Linked DNA regions of Thiohalobacter thiocyanaticus. The protein of the gene in region 1 interacts with the protein of each later gene in a pairwise test. Links are inferred from orthologs where the notes say so. Each region holds a gene or a part of one and is shown in the gene's direction. Other genes may lie near its edges.

Region 1 (3,462 bases):
CAGCACGTCAAGCCCGGCCAGGCGATCGCCAGGATGGGCTCCAGCGGCCGCTCCACCGGCCCGCATGTCCACTTCGAAGTGCTCAAGCACGGCAAGTCGGTCGATCCGGCCCGGTTCGTCTGGGCCAAGCGCTCGTGATTCCCGGCAAGGCGTGAGGAGGCTGGCCGGATCCTTCCGCGTCATCCCGGCGCAGGCCGAAATCCAGTGGATTACCCGCTGCGCTCGCCCTGCCAGCCTGAAGGGCATAAAGGACCGCCGTACCGGCGTTCAACACGCTCCGCGCTTCTGTCCGGCCTGCGCCGGGATGACGGTCGGTTCCTGCGCTCCCGCCCTTCCCACGCCCCCCTGACCTTTACCACTACATGCGGTATCATGGCCCATTCTGCCCGGAACCGGACCCATTGAAAGTACCTACATGGCCAGCAATCTGATCAAGAAGATTTTCGGCAGCCGCAACGACCGCATGGTCAAACGCATGTCCAAGGTGGTTGCCCGCATCAATGCCCTCGAGGATGACATTCAGGCCCTGTCCGATGAGCAGCTCGGCGCCAAAACCGGCGAGTTCCGGCAGCGGCTGGAGGCGGGAGAGAAGCTCGACGATCTGCTGCCCGAGGCCTTCGCCGTGGTGCGCGAGGCCGGCCGGCGGGTGCTGGAGATGCGTCACTTCGACGTCCAGCTGATCGGCGGCATGGTGCTGCACCAGGGCAAGATCGCCGAAATGCGCACCGGCGAGGGCAAGACCCTGGTCGCCACCCTGGCCGCCTATCTCAATGCCCTGCCGGGCAAGGGCGTGCACGTGGTTACGGTCAATGACTATCTGGCCCGGCGCGATGCCCAGTGGATGGGCCGGCTCTACGCCTTCCTCGGCATGAGCACCGGCGTGGTGGTGCCGGGTCTGTCGCAGGAGGACAAGCGCGCCGCCTATGCCAGCGACATCGTCTACGGCACCAACAACGAGTTCGGCTTCGACTACCTGCGCGACAACATGGCCTTCCGCCAGGAAGACCGCATGCAGCGCGAACTCAACTTCGCCATCGTCGACGAGGTCGACTCCATCCTCATCGACGAGGCGCGCACGCCGCTGATCATCTCCGGGCCGACCAACGACAACACCGACCTGTATGTGACGATCAACAAGCTGATCCCGAAACTGGTCCGGCAGGAGGACGAGGAAGGCGAGGGCGATTACAGCGTCGACGAAAAGAACAAGCAGGTGCACCTCAGCGAGACCGGGCACCAGCAGGTCGAGGAACTGCTCATCGCAGAGGGGCTGCTCAAGGAGGGCGACAGTCTCTACGACGCCGCGAACCTCACCCTGATGCACCACCTCAATGCCGGCCTGCGCGCCCACGCCCTGTACCAGCGCGACGTGGACTACATCGTGCGCGACAACGAGATCATCATCGTCGATGAGTTCACCGGCCGCACCATGCCGGGCCGGCGCTGGTCCGAGGGTCTGCACCAGGCGGTCGAGGCCAAGGAAGGGGTGCCGATCCAGAACGAGAGCCAGACCTACGCCTCCATCACCTTCCAGAACTATTTCCGCCTCTACGACAAGCTCTCCGGCATGACCGGCACCGCCGATACCGAGGCCTTCGAGTTTCAGCAGATCTACGGCCTGGAAGTGGTGGTCATCCCCACCCACCGCCCGATGGTGCGCAAGGATATGGGCGATCTGGTGTTCCTGACCACGAAGGAGAAGTTCGACGCCATCATCGAGGATATCCGCGACTGCCAACAGCGCGGCCAGCCGGTCCTGGTCGGCACCGCCTCGGTCGAGGCCTCGGAGTATCTCAGCAAGCTGCTGAAACAGCAGAAGGTCGAGCACGAGGTGCTCAACGCCAAGCAGCATGAGCGCGAGGCGCACATCATCACCCAGGCCGGTCGCCCGGGCATGGTGACCATCGCCACCAACATGGCCGGCCGCGGCACCGATATCGTGCTCGGCGGCAGCCTGGACGCCGATCTGGAGGCGCTGGGCGAGAACTCCGACGAGACCGCCGTGGCACGGGCGAAGAAGGAATGGGAGTTCCGCCACCAGCAGGTCCTGGATGCCGGCGGCCTGCATATCGTCGGCACTGAGCGCCACGAGTCGCGGCGCATCGACAACCAGCTGCGCGGACGTTCCGGCCGCCAGGGGGATCCCGGCTCCAGCCGTTTCTACCTGTCGCTGGAAGACAACCTGATGCGCATCTTCGCCTCCGAGCGCGTCTCCGGCCTGATGCAGAAGCTGGGCATGAAGGAAGGCGAGGCCATCGAGCACCCCTGGGTGAGCAAGGCCATCGAGAACGCCCAGCGCAAGGTCGAGGCGCACAACTTCAATATCCGTAAGCAGCTGCTGGAATACGACGACGTGGCGAACGACCAGCGCAAGGTCGTCTACGAGCAGCGCAGCGAGTTGATGGGCTCGGAGGATATCAGCGAGACCATCGAGCAGGTCCGCAGCGATGTGGTCAATCAGTTCATCGACAACTATATCCCGCCTGACAGCCTCGATGAGCAGTGGGACATTCCCGGGCTGGAACGGGCACTGGAGGACGAGTTCGGCCAGAAGCTGCCGGTGCAGCAGTGGCTGGACGAGGACCACGACCTGCACGAGGAGAGCCTGCGGCAGAAGATCCTGGACGAGTTGGTCGCGGCCTACCGGCACAAGGAACAACTCGCCGGCGAGCAGGTCATGCGCCACTTCGAGAAGTCCGTCATGCTGCAGGTGCTGGATCAGGCCTGGAAGGAGCACCTGGCGGCGATGGACTACCTGCGCCAGGGTATCGGCCTGCGCGGCTATGCGCAGAAGAACCCGAAGCAGGAGTACAAGCGCGAGGCCTTCGAGATGTTCACCGCCATGCTCGAGCGCATCAAGCACGAGGTGGTGGCAATCCTGAGCAAGGTCCAGGTGCGCGAGGAAAGTGACGTCCAGGCCGTCGAGGAGCAGCGCAAGCAGACCGCGCCCATGCAGTTCCAGCATGCCGAGGCCGACGCCCTGCAGGGCCAGGAACCGGAGCCCGCTGCTGCACCGGCCGAGGCCGGCGGCGAGGGCGAGCGGGAACAGGCACCCTTCGTCCGCGACGGCCGCAAGGTCGGGCGCAACGAGCCCTGCCCCTGCGGTTCAGGCAAGAAGTACAAGCAGTGCCACGGCAAGCTGTCCTGATAATTAACCCCGCTTAGCCACGGAATACACGGAAAGCACGGACCAAAGCAAGGTACTGATTCCCGTCATTCCCGCGAAGGCGGGAATCCAGATACCGCTGTGGTTACTGGATCCCCGCCTTCGCGGGGATGACAAAGTTCAATGATCAGATATTTGTCCGTGCTTTCCGTGTATTCCGTGGCGCTCTTGATCTTGAGTAATCGACCATGGCTGTTGGATTGACCCCTCCCGAATCCCTGCTCCCGGTGCCCGGTATCCGCCTGGGCACGACCGCGGCCGGCATCAGGAAGCCGGGCCGCCGCGACCTGGTGGTG
Region 2 (2,885 bases), 1.0 Mb from region 1 along the record:
TCTGGCACCGAACCGGTCATCCGCGTGATGGTCGAGGGCGAGGACCCCGAACTGGTGGCGCACGAGGCCCGGGTCCTGGCCGAGGTGGTTGCCGATGTCCTGGGCAAGGCCCGGGCGAGTTGAGTCTCGGCCAGGGCCGCGAAACCCGCTGATTCCGCCGCGATGGCAGGTCCGTAGCCCGCGTTTTTAATTGATTTTCTCCCGGTCTGTCGCTAAGCTAGCGCCCCGTTTTGTCAGGTAAAGGTATCGGAGGCACGGCATGCGGCAACCGCTGGTGGCAGGGAACTGGAAGATGAACGGCAACCTCGACAGCATCACCACGCTGGTCGAGGGCATCAAGGCCGGTCTGGGCGAGGTCAGGACCGCCGAGGTCGCCGTCTGCCCGCCCTTCGTCTACATTCCGCAGGTTGTGCAGATGCTGTCCGACAGCCCGGTGGCCGTCGGCTCCCAGGACATCAGCGACGAGGAGTCCGGCGCCTTCACCGGCGAGGTGGCCGGCCCGATGCTGCGCGACGTCGGCTGCAGCTATGCCATCGTGGGCCACTCCGAGCGCCGCAGTATCTATGGCGAGAGCGATGAGTTCACCGCTCGCAAGTTCGCCGCCGCCCGCAGGTTCGGCCTCACCCCGATTTTGTGCGTGGGCGAACTGCTGGAGGAGCGCGAGGCCGGCACCACCGAAGCCGTGGTCGGACGCCAGCTGGATGCCGTCATCGAACTCGAGGGTATCGCCGCCCTGGGCGAGGCCGTCATCGCCTACGAGCCGGTCTGGGCCATCGGCACCGGCAAGACCGCCAGCCCGGAACAGGCCCAGGAGGTGCACGCCTTCATCCGCGCCAAGCTGGCCGGACTGGATGCCGGTGTGGCTGACAAGATCCGGATTCTCTATGGCGGCAGCGTGAAGGCCGCCAATGCCGCCGAACTGTTCGCCATGGCAGACATCGACGGCGGCCTGATCGGCGGCGCTTCCCTGCAGGCCGGGGAATTCCTCGGCATCTGCACCGCGCCGGATAAGATTTGATTCAGGAATATTGATGTATACCATTCTTATTATTGTCCAGGTGTTGATTGCCATCGGGCTGGTCGTACTGATCCTGCTCCAGCATGGCAAGGGCGCCGATGCCGGCGCGGCCTTCGGCAGCGGGGCCTCCTCAACGGTATTCGGTTCCCAGGGCTCGGCGTCCTTTCTGACCCGGATCACCGCCGTGCTGGCGACCCTGTTCTTCCTCAACAGCCTCGCCCTGTCCACGGGTTTCGTGATGGGCGAGCGCGAACCTTCCAGCGTGGCAGAGCAGGTCAGCCCCGTCCCTGCCGCCGGGGAGGCAGCACCTGAGGATCTGCCCCCGATGGAACAGTCGCAGCCGCAGGAAAGCGCGCCGGCCGATGTCCCGGCCATGGACATGCCCGCGCAGGGAGAGCAGACGGCCGACGATCTGCCGCAGTAACAATGCCGTTTGCGGACGGCGCAGCAATCATTGCCGAAGTGGTGGAATTGGTAGACACGCTATCTTGAGGGGGTAGTGGCGCAAGCCGTGCCGGTTCGAGTCCGGCCTTCGGCACCATATAATCCATGTTGATGAATCGTGACAGGCCCCGTTTATGCGGGGCCTGCTGCGTTGCGGGCCGTCCATGGCGGAGCAGCGCTGACATGTCCTTGTGACAAAACCTGCTGCCAACTGACGGGATTTATTACAAACCGCCCCGACTTATGCCAGCCAAAATTAATTTTTTGGTATAACTGGTTAATATTGAAAATATTTTCGGCGTTTTCCTTGCTTGACACTCCTGGGTAATCTGCCTAGACTGCCTAGCCATTCTTTTGTAACGGCGCATGCATGGCGCTGGCCTCCCGGGTCGGTGCTACTGCGGTAACAACAACAGACAATCGCGTCGGCAAGCAAAAAGTTGAGACAGTCGGAGGCAGGCGATGCTGGAAAACTATCTACCGATACTCGTCTTTATCGGTATCGGTGTCGTGATCGGTGCCATCGCCATCGCGGTCGGTTTCCTGCTCGGTCCCCACAAGCCTGACAGCGAGAAGAATTCCCCCTACGAGTGTGGCTTCGAGGCCTTCGAGGACTCGCGCATGAAGTTCGACGTGCGCTACTACCTGGTTGCCATCCTGTTCATCATCTTCGACCTGGAAATCGCCTTCCTGTTTCCCTGGGCCATCGTACTTGAGGACATCGGCCTGTTCGGTTTCCTCGCCATGGCGGTGTTTCTCGGCATCCTGGTCATCGGCTTCATCTATGAATGGAAGAAGGGGGCGCTGGAGTGGGAATAGGCGGTTATGGGTGGCTTGATTCGATGAGGCGGGTGCAATCATGAGCATCGAAGGCATTCTCAAGCAGGGCGTGGTCACCACCACGGCGGACGCGCTCATCAACTGGGCCCGTACCGGCTCGCTCTGGCCCATGACCTTCGGTCTGGCCTGCTGCGCGGTGGAGATGATGCAGGCCGGTGCCTCGCGCTACGACCTGGACCGTTTCGGCGTGGTGTTCCGGCCCAGTCCGCGCCAGTCGGACGTGATGATCGTGGCCGGCACCCTGGTCAACAAGATGGCCCCGGCCCTACGCAAGGTCTACGACCAGATGTCGGAGCCGCGCTGGGTGATCTCCATGGGCTCCTGCGCCAATGGCGGTGGCTATTACCACTATTCCTATTCCGTCACCCGTGGCTGCGACCGCATCGTGCCGGTGGACATCTATGTGCCGGGCTGTCCGCCCACGGCCGAGGCGTTGCTCTACGGCATCATTCAGCTGCAGAACAAGATCAAGCGGACCAACACGATCGCGCGCTGAGCGCGATCCATGACGAGTGCATGGCATGGCCGGACGCATCGAGACATTGAAACAGCAGATCGACGAACGCTTCGGCGATCGGCTGGA
Region 3 (3,020 bases), 2.5 Mb from region 1 along the record:
TCCATGACATTAGAAGCGACCAGCGACGAACTGATCACACGCGAAGAAGACATCGATCGTGCCTCACGTTCCCTCAAAGCCATGTCCCATCCCCTACGGCTGAAGATCCTCTGCACCCTGGGTGACCAGGAAGTGAGCGTGCAGGAGATCGTCGAGCGGGTCGGCACCTCCCAAAGCAACATCTCCCAGCACCTGGCCATCCTGCGCGACAAGGGCATCCTCACCTCGCGCAAGGACGCCAATCGCGTGCATTATCGCGTCGGCGATGCGCGCACCCTGGCCCTGATCGGGATGATGCGCGAGGTCTTCTGCTCGAGCAGCTGAAGCCCGAAACGCCGCCGAACACCGGTGCCGGCCGCATGGCCGTCACCCGCCACTTGCACTGAACCTCCGGCCTTCTCATGTCGCAGTTTGTTGAATTCGTTGTAAATCACTGGATCCTCTGGAGCGCCTTCTTCGTCCTGCTCGGCCTGCTGCTGGGCGGCGAGATCCAGCGCCGCCGCTATGGTATTCCCCAGGTCGGCCCCAACCAGGCCATCCAGATCCTCAATCGCGACGGCGCCCTGTTGCTGGACGTACGCGAGGACAAGGAACTCGCCGAGACCGGCCGCATCCCCAACGCCAGGCATATCCCGCTGGGTCAGCTCAGCCAGCGCCTGGCGGAACTCAAGACCGGGAAGGACAAACCCGTGGTGGCCTACTGCCGCAGCGGCAGCCGCTCCAACAAGGCGGCCACCCAGCTGCGCAAGGCCGGCTACACGCAGGTCTACAACCTGGCCGGCGGCATCCTGGCCTGGGAAAATGCCAACCTTCCCCTCAGCAGGAAGTAAAGCACCATGTCCAAGGTTGTCATGTACTGCACCCCCTACTGCCCCTACTGCGTGCGGGCGCGCATGCTGCTGACGTCCAAGGGGGCCGAGTTCGAGGAAATCCGCATCGACCTGGAGCCCAACCGGCGGGAGGAAATGGAAAGCCGCGCCGGGGGCCGCACCTCGGTGCCGCAGATCTTCATCGGCGAGCATCACATCGGCGGCTGCGACGAACTCTATGCACTGGAGTCGCAGGGCAGGCTGGATCCGCTGCTGGCGGAGTGAGCCGCGGGCTTGCCGGGGGTCGGACATCTGTCACAATTAGCCGCTAGAATAACGTGCCGTACAAGGCCGCCTCACCCCTACTACAAAACCAAGACGGAACCGTTCTCATGAGTGAAGCCAACGCCGACGACAAGCAATTCGCCATCCAGAAAATCTACGTCAAGGACCTCTCATTCGAGACGCCCAACAGCCCGGCCGTGTTTACCGAGCAATGGAAGCCCGAGGTCAATCTCAACCTCAACACCGAATCCCACGGCATTGCCGAGAATGTCTACGAGGTGGTACTGAAACTCACTGTCACCGCCACCCAGGGCGAGAAAACCACCTATCTGGCCGAGGTGCAGCAGGCCGGCATCTTCACCATGGCCGGTTTCAGCGAAGACGAGATCAAACCGATGCTGGGCGCCTTCTGCCCCAACACCCTCTATCCCTTCGCCCGGGAAACCGTGGCCGACCTGATCCAGCGCGGCGGCTTCCCGCCCCTGCTGCTGGCGCCGATCAACTTCGATGCCCTCTACGCCCAGCAGGTCAACGAGGTCCAGGCCCAGGTCACCGATCCCACCACCGCCGGACACTGATCCCGCCCGGCCACGACGATGAATCCGGATATCGCGGTCCTCGGCGCCGGCTCCTGGGGCACGGCGCTGGCCATCCTGCTGGCCCGCAACGGCCACCGGGTCCGGCTCTGGGGGCATGAACCGGCGGCCATGCAGGCCATGGCCAGCGCCGGCGAGAACCCTGACTACCTCCCCGGCATCGCCTTCCCGCCGGGGCTGGAAGCGGTCGCCGACCTGGAGGCCGCCCTGGCTGCGGAGGACCTGCTGATCGTCGTCCCCAGCCACGCCTTCCGTGAAGTCCTGCAGCAGATCCGTGACCGGGCCCGCACGCTCGGACGCATCCTCTGGGGCACCAAGGGCCTGGAGATGGCCAGCGGCAAGCTGCTGCACCAGGTCGCCGCCGAGGTCCTCGGCGAGCAGGTCGCCTGCGCCGTGGTCTCCGGCCCCACCTTCGCCCGCGAAGTCGCCCGGGGTCTGCCCACCGCCGCCACCGTGGCCGCGCCGGACCCGGCCGTTGCCGGTCACTTCGCCGCCCTGTTGCGGGGCGAGACCTTCCGTGCCTACACCAGTGATGACAGCATCGGGCTGGAACTCGGAGGGGCGATCAAGAATGTGCTGGCCATCGCCGCCGGCATCTCCGACGGCCTGGGTTTCGGCGCCAACAGCCGCGCGGCGCTGATCACCCGCGGCCTGGTGGAAATGATGCGTCTGGGCGAGGCCCTGGGCGGGCAGCGCGAGACCTTCATGGGTCTGAGCGGCATCGGCGACCTGGTGCTGACCTGCACCGACGACCAGTCGCGCAACCGCCGTCTGGGTCTGGCGCTGGGCGCCGGGCGCAGTCGCGCCGAGGCCGAGGCGGAGATCCGCCAGGTGGTGGAGGGGGCAGATACGGCGCGCGAGATCCACAACATCGGCCGCGCCCATGCGGTCGAGATGCCGATCTGCGAACAGGTCTACAAGGTCCTGTATGAAGGCCATTCGCCGCAGGCCGCGGTGCATGACCTGCTGGCGCGCGAACCCAAGCCCGAAACCCTGGGCTGAGATATCGGGATCAGCGGTTACAGTGCCCGCACCGGCAATCCCTACTCGTCGCGGGAAGTCTGCGCCTGGGCCTCGGCCCGCTTGATGTCCTCGGGCAGCATCTGCAGCGCCAGTTCGAACAGGGCCTCGCGGGCACTGTCGTCGCCGAGCATGATGGCGCGCAGGTAATGGTGATAGGCGGCCTGAGGATCGCGCGCCAGGCCGCGCCCGGTCTCGCAGGCCCAGCCCAGTCCCTTGACCGCGTTGGCGCAGCCCAGGTGCGCGGCCCGCTGCCACCAGGTTACGGCAACATCATCATTCTGTTCGATCCCGATGCCCTTGTGGTAGT

The links.
Region 2: the proteins of secA (region 1) and secG interact in binary tests that used the Escherichia coli proteins (3 or more experiments, as listed by UniProt). The link is inferred for Thiohalobacter thiocyanaticus from one-to-one orthologs.
Region 3: the proteins of secA (region 1) and secB interact in binary tests that used the Escherichia coli proteins (3 or more experiments, as listed by UniProt). The link is inferred for Thiohalobacter thiocyanaticus from one-to-one orthologs.

What each region holds. Positions count from the first base shown.
Region 1 is NZ_AP018052.1:2,815,196-2,818,657, reverse strand. The notes cover bases 40-3,348. They hold secA (preprotein translocase subunit SecA), read left to right. Parts: upstream 40-415; coding sequence 416-3,148; downstream 3,149-3,348. Other genes in these bases: CFK21_RS12975 (M23 family metallopeptidase), read left to right, coding at 40-138. In the rest of the region: more of CFK21_RS12975, read left to right, coding at 1-39; bifunctional glutamate N-acetyltransferase/amino-acid acetyltransferase ArgJ, read left to right, coding at 3,355-3,462. UniProt on the Escherichia coli protein: Required for protein export, interacts with the SecYEG preprotein conducting channel.
Region 2 is NZ_AP018052.1:1,796,488-1,799,372, forward strand. What follows is about bases 4-2,735. They hold secG (preprotein translocase subunit SecG), read left to right. Parts: upstream 4-1,028; coding sequence 1,029-1,442; downstream 1,443-2,735. Other genes in these bases: glmM (phosphoglucosamine mutase), read left to right, coding at 4-123; tpiA (triose-phosphate isomerase), read left to right, coding at 260-1,018; CFK21_RS08315 (NADH-quinone oxidoreductase subunit A), read left to right, coding at 1,925-2,281; CFK21_RS08320 (NuoB/complex I 20 kDa subunit family protein), read left to right, coding at 2,322-2,735. Also shown: more of glmM, read left to right, coding at 1-3; more of CFK21_RS08320, read left to right, coding at 2,736-2,798; CFK21_RS08325 (NADH-quinone oxidoreductase subunit C), read left to right, coding at 2,824-2,885. UniProt on the Escherichia coli protein: Subunit of the protein translocation channel SecYEG. Overexpression of some hybrid proteins has been thought to jam the protein secretion apparatus resulting in cell death; while this may be true it also results in FtsH-mediated degradation of SecY.
Region 3 is NZ_AP018052.1:294,465-297,484, reverse strand. The notes cover bases 70-2,936. They hold secB (protein-export chaperone SecB), read left to right. Parts: upstream 70-1,201; coding sequence 1,202-1,672; downstream 1,673-2,936. Other genes in these bases: CFK21_RS01365 (tetratricopeptide repeat protein), read right to left, coding at 2,734-2,936; CFK21_RS01370 (NAD(P)H-dependent glycerol-3-phosphate dehydrogenase), read left to right, coding at 1,691-2,692; grxC (glutaredoxin 3), read left to right, coding at 837-1,094; CFK21_RS01385 (rhodanese-like domain-containing protein), read left to right, coding at 402-830; CFK21_RS01390 (ArsR/SmtB family transcription factor), read left to right, coding at 70-324. Outside these bases: more of CFK21_RS01390, read left to right, coding at 4-69; more of CFK21_RS01365, read right to left, coding at 2,937-3,020. UniProt on the Escherichia coli protein: One of the proteins required for the normal export of some preproteins out of the cell cytoplasm. It is a molecular chaperone that binds to a subset of precursor proteins, maintaining them in a translocation-competent state.